Regions from separate parts of the Variovorax sp. UC122_21 genome, predicted to be linked through region 1. Evidence: riboswitches for the same ligand, from Rfam matches in the RefSeq annotation. Region 1 holds a riboswitch; each other region holds the start of a gene.
The links. A riboswitch is a leader RNA that binds a small molecule or an ion and turns the genes downstream of it on or off. The one in region 1 is predicted to bind cobalamin.

Region 1 (3,268 bases):
ACCCGCTGTGGTTCAGCCTGATCGCGCCGCTGCAGAAATGGCTGCATGCCCATTCCTCGTTCGCGCGCCGCCTCGAGGCGCGCGACGACCCGCTGGCCGAGCTGCCGATGAGCACCGAGGCGCGCTATCTCTCGCGCCAGGTCGTGCTGGTCGGTTATGGCCGGGTCGGGCGCCGCATCGCCGCCGAGCTCAAGGCGCACGACATCCCCTACGTGGTGGCCGAGCAGAACCGCGAGCTGGTCGAGAAGCTGCGCGAGGAGGGCGGTGCCGCCGTCTATGGCGACGCGGCCGATCCGGCTGTGCTGATCCAGGCCCACATCGCGCGCGCCCGCGTGCTGGTGGTGGCCACGCCGGCCGCACTCAACGTGCGGCAGATGATCGAGACCGCGCGCACCCTCAACCCGACCATCGAGACCGTGATCCGCAGCCACAACGAAGAGGAAGCGGAACTGCTCACGCGCGAAGTCTCGGCCACCGTCTTCCTCGGCGAGCACGAGCTGGCCCAGGCGATGGCGCGCGACGTGGTGCGCCGCGCCGTGGCGCCGCCCGCGCCCAACGGCGCCCATGGCACGCCGAGCGTGCCGGCCGCGCCGGCCTGAACGCCCTGGTTCTAGAGGTCCTCGATCACCAGCGTGCGGTAGCGCTGCGCGATCGAGTAGGGAACCGTGCGCACCACCTCCATCATGCGTTCGGCGTCTTCCTGCTCCTCGGTGCGCACCAGCAGCGCCGTGTGGCCTTCGCGCGCCAGCTTGGTGTAGGCGCGCACCGTCGCGCCCTCGGTGCCCGCGGAGGGCAGGGGGTTGTCGGCCTCGGCCACCGTCGGCGTGATCTCCGCCAACACCGTCGCGGGCGGCAGCAGGAAGATGTCGTCCGCGCTCACGCCCTTCTCGACGAGCCCGCGGCCGACGCGCTCCGCGTCCTCGGCGTTCCCGAACATCACCATCGAATGGCCGGTGGGATAGAAGGCGCCGCCGATGGTCGCTCGCATCTTGGAATCCAGGGTGAATCGCTTCATGGGGCCTCCTGTCGTCTGGGCATGCGGCGTGCCGCGGGTGTTTGATCCATGGGCAAAACTTAGGTCGCGCACCAACGCCCGCCTGTAGGAGAAGCCCGGAAGCTGGGAACGGTGGGCGCCACCGGCTGGCGCAGGAAGCTCACAGGGTTTTCGCCGGCGGTGAACGTGATCGAGTGCACGCGCGTTGTGACAGGGCGTGTCTACGATCCGGGCGGCCCGCCCCCATCGCCAACGCCTACCTTCCAGAGCTTCGCGTGAACACCATCCCCGCCACCCTGTCGCCGTCGCCCCGCAACCTCGCGCTGACCGTTCACGAACTGGAGCCCGGCGAGTTCTATTGGGTGCTGATGGAGGCGGTCGACGATGCCGCGGGCGAGGGCGCGGTGCATTCCTACCTGCCGCTCGAGGCGGCCATCGAGCCGCATACCAGCTATTCCAATGCGCTGGTGGCCGGCGTCAGCGTGCTGCGCCGCCTGTTCGGCGCCGAAGGCCCCGGCCGGGCGCGGGACACCCGTACGCCCGACGAGCCCGCGCGCACCCGCTCCCTATAATTCCCGCCGTTCGGTGCGGCCTTTCTTCCGAGGAAGGAAGGACGCACCGGCACCACGGTTCGAAGGTGCCCCGCCCGCCATGCATGCCACGGCCACGGGGTTAAACGGGAAGCAGGTGCGACGCGTCGGTTCACGGATCGACGCCTCCATTCCTGCGCTGCCCCCGCAACGGTCAGCGGATCTGGACGTCCTCACGCCATGCCCCCAGGGCATCGGCAGCCACTGCGCCCGCAAGGCGTGGGAAGGCGAGGGCTTCCGCAACGGCGCTGCAGTTTCGACTGCGCGCCTTTGCGCTCCGCGAGCCCGGATACCGGCCTTCGTCACCGCCTCGGACGCTGCGGGAGTGCGTGTCCGGGCCGCCGGCCGGCGAAGCGCTTGCTTTGCCCGCCGCCGGTCCCGGCCATCGATCGACTTCCCGCCGCGTCCACATTCGGTCAGAGAACCTGCGGGGACGCGGGTCGGAGGAGAAGTCACATGGATCACGCATCGCCGTCGGGCGATCGCACGGGCGCGGCCGGCCGCCGCCCGCGTCACCGCCACCGGGGCCGCCCGGCCGCCCGCCGCCTCGGCGGCATGTCCGCCGCCATCGGCCTGGCCTTCGGTGCCGGCAGCGGCTTCGCGCAGCAGGCCGCCACCAGCCTGCCGCCCGTGCAGGTCGAGGCCGGCGCCCAGGGCGCGCTCTCGCTCGCCGAGCCCACGCAGACCGGCAGCCGGCTCGGCCTTACGCCGCTCGAGACGCCCGCCAGCATCGAGGTACTGACCGGCGAAACCCTCCGCGCGCGCGGCGATGTCTCGATCGTCGACGCCGCCACCCGCGCCACCGGCATCACCGGCTCGCCCGCGCCGGGCAACGGCGGCACCTCGATGGCCGCGCGCGGCTTCTCGGGCCATGGCTCGGTGATGCAGCTGTTCGACGGCACGCGGCTGTTCGCGGGCGCGGGCACCGTCACCTTCCCGTTCGACACCTGGTCGGTCGACCGCATCGAGGTGCTGCGCGGCGCGGCCTCGGTCATGTACGGCGAAGGCGCGATCGGCGGCGCGATCAACGTGGTGCCCAAGAAGCCCACGCGCGGCCCGATCCACAACGAGGCGCTGCTGAGCTACGGCTCCGACGCCACGCGCCAGGCCGCCTTCGGCAGCGGCGGCGCGATCAACGACAAGCTTTCGTACCGCTTCGACATCAGCCACCGCGCCACCCACGGCTTCATGGCGCGCGGCGAGGGCGAGAGCCTGGCCGTCGGTGGTGCGCTGCGGCTGGACGTCTCGCCCGAGCTGCAGTTCACCCTGTCGCACGACGAGGGCCGCCAGTCGCCGCAGCGCTACCAGGGCGTGCCGCTGATCGACGGGCGCCTCGACGGCCGGACCCTGCGCCAGAACTACAACGTCGACGACGCCGAGCTCAAGTACGACGACAAGTGGACCCGCCTCGACGCGCTGTGGACGCCCAGCGATGCCGTCACCGTGCACAACCAGCTCTACCGGCTCGCGAGCCAGCGCCACTGGCGCAACAGCGAGACCTATACCTTCAATGCCGCCACGCGCCGCCTGACGCGCGGCGACTACCTCGAGATCGGCCACGACCAGGAGCAGGTCGGCAACCGCACCGACGCCACCTTCCGCCATGAACTGTTCGGCATGAAGAACCAGGTGCTGGTGGGCTTCGACGTGAACCGCATCGACTTCACGCACCTCAACGACTCGC
Region 2 (3,268 bases), on a different replicon from region 1:
TGCGCACCTCCTGGTCGAAGCGCGAGGAGGTGATGCTGCCGCGCACGCCGCGCGGATCGTTGCGCACGTTGCTCACGGGGATGTCGTAGAACGGCCCGCGGTAGGTGGGCGCGTTGCTGAAGCTCGGCGAGTCGAGGCCCTGCCAGCCGCGCTCGAGATTGAAGCCGGCCTGGAACTCGTTGCTCCAGCCCTTGCCCGCCATCAGGTGCGTGGCCGCGAGCTCGTGGTAGACGCCGCGGTCGGCGGTGTAGCTCTCGGAATAGCCCTTGCTCACGGCCGCGGGCGGCGGAACGATGGTGATGCCGCCGGCGAAGAAGCGGTTGTAGCGCGCGAAGCTGCTCAGGTGGTTGATCGACCAGCCGGCGCCGAGCTCGAAGCGGTTCTTCCACGAGAACGACTGGTAGTCGCCCGTGACGTAGGAGTCGGGAATGCCGTAGTTGTCGCGCGAGGTGATGCCGAAGATCGGCTTGCCGTTGACCAGCGGCACGATCGAGCCGCGGTCGCCGCGCACGCGCGTGTCGTAGAGCTGGAAGCCGGTGGTCCAGTCGCGCGTGACGGCGAAGTCGCCGCCCACCAGCAGGGCCGACTGTGCGCGGCCGGCATCGCGCTGGAAGCCGTTGTAGTCGCTGTTGGCCACGCCCACGTAGAGATTGCCGCGCTCGAAGTCCCAGCGGTAGCGCAGGCTGCCGTCGAGGCGGCCGTGGCTGCCGATGGTGGCCGTGAGGCTGCCGCCCGCGCGCTCGGGCTTCATGAAGAACTGCGCCACGCCGCCGATCGCGTTCTTGCCGTAGAGCGCCGAGGCCGGGCCCTTGATGAACTCGAGCCGGTCCACCAGGTCGGGCGCGATCAGCGTGATGTCGGCATTGCCCTGCAGCAGGCGCAGCGGCACGCCGTCCATCAGCACCAGCACGTCCTGCGTGTCGCGCAGGCCGCGGGTCTCGAAGCGCGAGTAGTAGTTGCCCTGCGTGCCGTACTGCAGGCCCGGCACGCTGCGCAGCGTGTCCTCGAGCGTGACGGCGCCCACCGCGTCGAGCTGCGCGCGTTCGACCGAATAGGTGGCGAAGGGCAGCCGCAGCGTGTCGGCCTCCTGGCGCGTGGCGGTGGAGATGGTCTTGCGGTCGCTGACGGTGGTGGGCGGCAGCGAGCCCTCGGCGTCCTGCGCCGAGGCGACCGAGGCGAGCAGCATGACGCCGGATCCGATGAGGGCTTGGTGGGGTCTGACGCGGCCGCGCCGGGAGAAGTTGCGCACGAGGGTTTCCTTCGGGCCCGCGCTCCCGCGGGCCATGAGAACAACCGGACGCCGAGGGGACCCGCCAGCGACCGGCCCCGCGCCCATGCGTGACCGATACGGCTTGCCTGCACTCCCGCAGCGACCGAACGAGGCGAAGGCCGGTATCCGGGCTTGCGGAGCGCAGCGGTGCATCGGGAGATGCGCCGTTGCCGCGATCCTCGCCTTCCCATGCCGGGGCACAGTGGCTGCGATGCCCGCGAGGGCATCGGCCGTGAGGACCGCGAATCCGCCGACCGTTGCGGGGGCAGCGCAGGACTGGGGTCCGGAGGACCCGTCACCTGCTTCCCGTTTAACGCCGGTCCTGCAACCGGCGCACCTTCGCGCGCGCCGGCTTGGGTGATGCTTTCGTTTGCATCGGCCGGCGGGGCGAGATTATAGGAGCGGCTTGCGCGCCGTCGGGCGCGAGAAAGCTCAGGGCGCGGGCGCGGGAACCTGGGGCAGCCGCACGGTGAACACCACGTAGCCGTCGACATGCGCATAGCCGATGCTGCCGCGGTGCGAGCGCACGATGGCTTGCGCGATGTGCAGCCCCAGGCCCAGTCCGCCCTTGTTGCGCTCGTTGGGCACGCTGCGCTGCTTGAAGGCGCTGAACAAGTCGGGCACCAGCGCGGCGTCGATCGGCGGTGCGCGGTTGGCCACGCTGAACACCACGTGCGCGTCGACCTGTTCGAGCCGCAGGCGCACCGCCTCGCCGGGCAGGCCGTGGTGGCGCGCATTGCTCACCAGGTTGCCGACCAGCTGCGCCATGCGGTCGGGGTCGGCCAGCACGGGCAGCGTCTTGGGTGCCTCGAGCTCGAGCTGCGAACCGGGGTAGGCGGTGCGCGACTCGTCGACCGCGTCCTCCAGCAGCCGCGCCAGGTCGATCTGCACCGGCACCATCTGCAGGCCCATGCCGCTTTGCAGCCGCGAGGCATCGAGCACCTGGCCGATCAGCCGCGCCATGCGGCTGCTCGAGGTCTGGATGCGCTGGCCCAGCCGCGCGCCGGCGTTGCTGCCGTCGGGCAGGCTGCGTTCGAGCAGCTTGGCGGCCATCGTGATCGACTGCAGCGGGTCGCGCAGGTCGTGGCCCAGCACGGCCAGCAGCTCGGTGCGGGCCTTGTAGGTGTCGGCCAGCCGCGCCGCGCTGGCGCGGATCAGCTCGTCGCGCAGCTGGCGCGCGAAGTCGAGATCGTTGGCGCCCCAGGGCACGCTGGTGTCGCGCACCGTCTGTTTCCAGACGTCGAAGGAGCCGCGCGGCGTGAGCCGGGGCCCGTGCGGGCCGCTCACGTAGTGCTTCTCGGGCTTGCCGCCCCAGTTGATGGTCTCGATCTGTTCCTTGCGCGCGAGCACCAGCCAGCCGTTGTCGATCGCGTCGAAGCGCAGCGCGAGAAAGCCGCACCACACGCCGGCCAGCGAGCGCAGGTTCTCGGGCAGTTGCTCGCGCGTGTGCAGCGCCACGATCTGGTCGCCGTTCGTCGAGGCGGTGAGCCACTGCATCAGCGCCGCCGCGGCCTCGCGGGGCATGTCGCCGTCCACGTGCAGCCGCGACTGCTCGGCGATGACCGCCGCCTGCGCGTCGAAGGCGTCGGCCAGCGGGCGCGCCAGGCCGATCAGCGCGCTGAAGGTGTCCTCGGCATGCAGCACCGCCTCGATCAGCGAGCCGCGCAGCTGCGCCGCGCTCGAGGCCCGGCCCGCCTGCTCGCGCGCCAGCAGGCTCTGCACGTTCGAGGCCAGCACCTGCGCGAGCACGTCGCAGGCCATGCGGATGGCGTAGGGCACCTGGTGGGCGCTGCGGTGGTGGCAGGCCAGCATGCCCCAGAGCTGACCGTTGATGACGATCGAGATGCTCATCGACGCGCCCACGCCCATGTTGCGCAGGTACTCGATGTGGATCGGCGACACGCTGCGCAGCGTGCAGTGGCTCATGTCCAGCGGCGGCAGCTGCGGGTCGGCCACGTCGAGCCCGACCGGCGTCGACTGCACGTCGGCGATCAGGCG
Region 3 (3,268 bases), 1.1 Mb from region 1:
AAGTCGAGCGAGGCGCGCAGCGTGACGTCGCCGATGCGGTGGCCCCCCGACAGCGTCACGCCCTCGTAGCGCGCCCGCGCGGTGCTGCCGTAGCAGCCGAAGGACGAGGCGCAGCCCTTGGCGGTCGAGTCGAACACGATCAGGTTGCGCACGTTGTTGCGGTACGACCACGATGCCCGCGTGGGTCGGGCCGTCGGTGTACTTGAGGCCAAGCTCGACGTTGCGGCTAGCTTCGGGCTGCAGGTCGGGCTTGCCGTATTCGCTGAAGCGCTGGTAGAGCGTGGGCGCGCGGAAGGCGGTGCCGGCCGAGGCGGTCACGCGCAGCTTCGGCGTGATCGCGAAGCCGTAGGCGGCGCTGCCGGTGGTCTTGCCGCCGAACTCGCTGTCGTCGTCGTGGCGCACGTTGAGCTGCAGCGAATGCGGGCCCTGCACGAAGCCGTAGCCGAGCGAGACCGCATCCTGCGAACGCTTGCGCGCCAGGCCCTTGTCGGTGGCGCTGGTGGGCGCGTTCTCGAGCCGGTCCTCGCGGCGCTCGAGCGCGGCCGTCACCAGGTGCGCTCCGAAGCGCAGCTCGTTCTGGAACAGGTAGCCGCGCAGCCGGGTCTCGGTGCGGTAGTACGAGGGCATGGTGCTGTAGACCGACTGCGAATCGGTCACCTGCAGCCGCGTGCTGTAGACCTCGTTCCACTGCGCCGACCAGGTCAGGCCGCCGGTGCGCAGCCGGTTGCGGCTCTGGTCGTCGAGGTGGTCGGCCGGCGGCTTGCTGCCGGACTTGGCCGCGTCGTAGCGCGCCTGCGTGTCGCTCGACAGCGCGGTGGCCTCGAGGCGCTGGCCGGGCGCGATCTGCCAGCCCAGGCGCACATTGCCCGAGGTGGTGTTGTAGCCGTCGCGGTCGGGGCTGGTGAAGCCGTCCTTGGGCAGGGTGCGCTTCTCGAGCGGCTGGATGTTGAAGCCGCGGCTCTCCTCGTGGGCCACGCCGAACGAATAGTCGAAGGCATTGGCCTTGCCGCTGATCGCGGCCTCGGTGCGCGAAAGGCCATGGCTGCCGAAGCCCACGCCGATCGAGGGCGACACGCCCTCCTCGCCGCGCTTGGTGAACAGCTGGATCACGCCGCCGATGGCGTCGGAGCCGTAGACCGCGGCGGCCGGGCCGCGCAGCACCTCGATGCGGTCGATCTGCGCCAGCGGGATGCTCTCCCAGGCCGCGCCGCCGGTGGCCTGCGAGTCCACGCGCACGCCGTCGATGTAGACGGCGGTGAAGCGCGTCTCGGCGCCGCGGATGTAGACGCTGGTCGAGTTGCCCACGCCGCCGTTGCGCACGATCTGGATGCCGGCCTGGCGCGCGAGCACGTCGGCCACGCCGGTGGAACCGCTGCGCTCGATGGTCTCGCGGTCGATCACCGAGACATCGGCCACGAGGTCCGACAGCGGCTGCGCGGTGCGGGTGGCGGTGACCACCGTTTCGCCGAGCGCGCCGGGCTGGGCCTGCGCCGAAGCGGCCAGCGGCAGCTGGGCCAGCAGCAGGCCGCCGAAGGCCGGCACCAGGGCCAGCGGCAGGCCGGCCAGGCGCATGCCGATGCGGGACGCGGGAATGCGAGCGCGCGAACGGCGCGAGAAGGAAACGCAGGAAATCATGGAGTGAGCGAGCGAACGTCTATGCCCCTTGCCGGCCTCCCCGCCGACGCCCGGGGCGCCATTGGCTCGTGCATGCATCGACGAAGCGAAGGGCATGCGCGAACCGCCTTGTTGGCCGGTATCCGGGCTGGCAGACCGGCCCTCGCCGCCTTCCCAGGCGCCTGTTTCAGGGCGCCCAGTGGCTCGTGTGGAGAGGGTGGCGCCTTGCGGCGCCGTCTGCTTGACCGTTGCGGGGGCAGCGCAGGCGGCTTCGGTGCCGGCGCGCGGCCGGTCCCTTCACTCCTGCTTCCCGTTGAACCGCGGCGCGTGAACCACGCCGCAGGCACCAACGGGCGAGATTGCTAGGCGCTGCGCCGCGCGCTTTAAGTCGAAAGTTGCGTGCGCCCGACGGTCGACGGGCCTCGCGCACCGGCTCGCGCACTAACATCGACAGGCTATGCGATGCCCTCACCGCACCCCCGCATGACCCTGCACTCCTCGCCGCTGCTGCGCCTGCGCTCCGCCCTGCAGCGCCTGTTCGGCGTCTCGGGCTGGCAGTCGATGCTGCTGTGGTCGATCGTCGCCGGCCTGCTCGGCACGCTCGCCACCGAAGGCTTTCGCGCCGCGCTGCGCGGCTTCGAGCACCTGGTGCTCGGCCCCGGCGACAGCCTGGTCGCGATGGCGCGCGCGCTGCCGTGGTGGGCACGCATCGCCTTCCCCGCCGCGGGCGGCCTGGTGGCCGGCGGGCTGCTCGTGCTCGCCAAGCGCGTCGCTGTGCGCAGCGCCACCTCCGACTACATGGAAGCGATCGTGCTTGGCGACGGCCGCATTCCGGTGGCGCAGACGCTGGTGCGCAGTGCCTCCTCGCTGGTGAGCATCGGCACCGGCGGCTCGATCGGCCGCGAGGGCTCGATGGTGCAGCTCGCCGCGCTGGCCGCCTCGCTGCTGGGCCGGGTGTTCCGCTTCCCGGTCGAGCGGCTGCGGCTGCTGGTGGCCTGCGGCGCGGCGGCCGGCCTCACGGCCGCGTACAACGCGCCGATCGCGGGCGCCTTCTTCGTCGCCGAGATCGTGCTCGGTTCGATCGTGATGGAGAGCGTGGGACCGATCCTGATCGCGGCGGTGGTCGCCAACATCGTGATGCGCGCCCTGCCCGGCTACCAGCCGCCCTACCAGATGCCGGTGTTCCCCGAACTGCATGGCGCCGAGATCCCGCTGTTCGCGCTGCTCGGCTTGCTGCTGGGCTTCGCGGCCGCGGGCTTCCTGCGCGCGCTGCAGGGCAGCCGGGCGCTGTTCGCGCGGCTGCCGTTCGCGCTGCCGTGGCGGCTCGCGCTCGGCGGGCTCGCGATGGGGCTGGTGTCGGTGCCCTGGCCCGAGGTCTGGGGCAATGGCTACAGCGTGGTCAACGCGGTGCTGCACACGCCCTGGACCTGGACCCTGATCGCCATGGTGCTCGCGGCCAAGCTGGTCGCCACGCTGGCCACGGCCGGCTCGGGCGCGGTGGGCGGCGTGTTCACGCCCGCGCTGTTCTTCGGCTGCATGGTCGGCGCGCTGTTCGGCCATGCCGCGCAGGCGCTGTGGCCGCATGCGGTGTCGGCGCCCTATGCCTATGCGGTGGTCGGCATGGGCGCCTTTCTCGCGGGTGCCACGCAGGCGC

Region 2: linked by a shared signal. The riboswitch ahead of ACHMXE_RS08215 (TonB-dependent receptor) and the one ahead of ACHMXE_RS31240 (TonB-dependent receptor) in region 1 are both predicted to bind cobalamin.
Region 3: linked by a shared signal. The riboswitch ahead of ACHMXE_RS25685 (TonB-dependent receptor domain-containing protein) and the one ahead of ACHMXE_RS31240 (TonB-dependent receptor) in region 1 are both predicted to bind cobalamin.

The regions. Positions count from the first base shown of each region.
Region 1 is NZ_CP172004.1:3,968,709-3,971,976, reverse strand. Features, by position in the region: gene ybaL (YbaL family putative K(+) efflux transporter) at 1-599, shown strand, start outside; gene ACHMXE_RS31250 (hypothetical protein) at 611-1,015, opposite strand; gene ACHMXE_RS31245 (hypothetical protein) at 1,270-1,566, shown strand; cobalamin riboswitch at 1,613-1,900, shown strand; gene ACHMXE_RS31240 (TonB-dependent receptor) at 2,041-3,268, shown strand, end outside.
Region 2 is NZ_CP172003.1:1,592,043-1,595,310, forward strand. Features, by position in the region: partial or broken gene ACHMXE_RS08215 (TonB-dependent receptor) at 1-1,423, opposite strand, end outside; cobalamin riboswitch at 1,385-1,611, opposite strand; gene ACHMXE_RS08220 (ATP-binding protein) at 1,703-3,268, opposite strand, start outside.
Region 3 is NZ_CP172004.1:2,830,195-2,833,462, reverse strand. Features, by position in the region: partial or broken gene ACHMXE_RS25685 (TonB-dependent receptor domain-containing protein) at 1-1,635, opposite strand, end outside; cobalamin riboswitch at 1,731-1,980, opposite strand; gene ACHMXE_RS25680 (ClcB-like voltage-gated chloride channel protein) at 2,098-3,268, shown strand, end outside.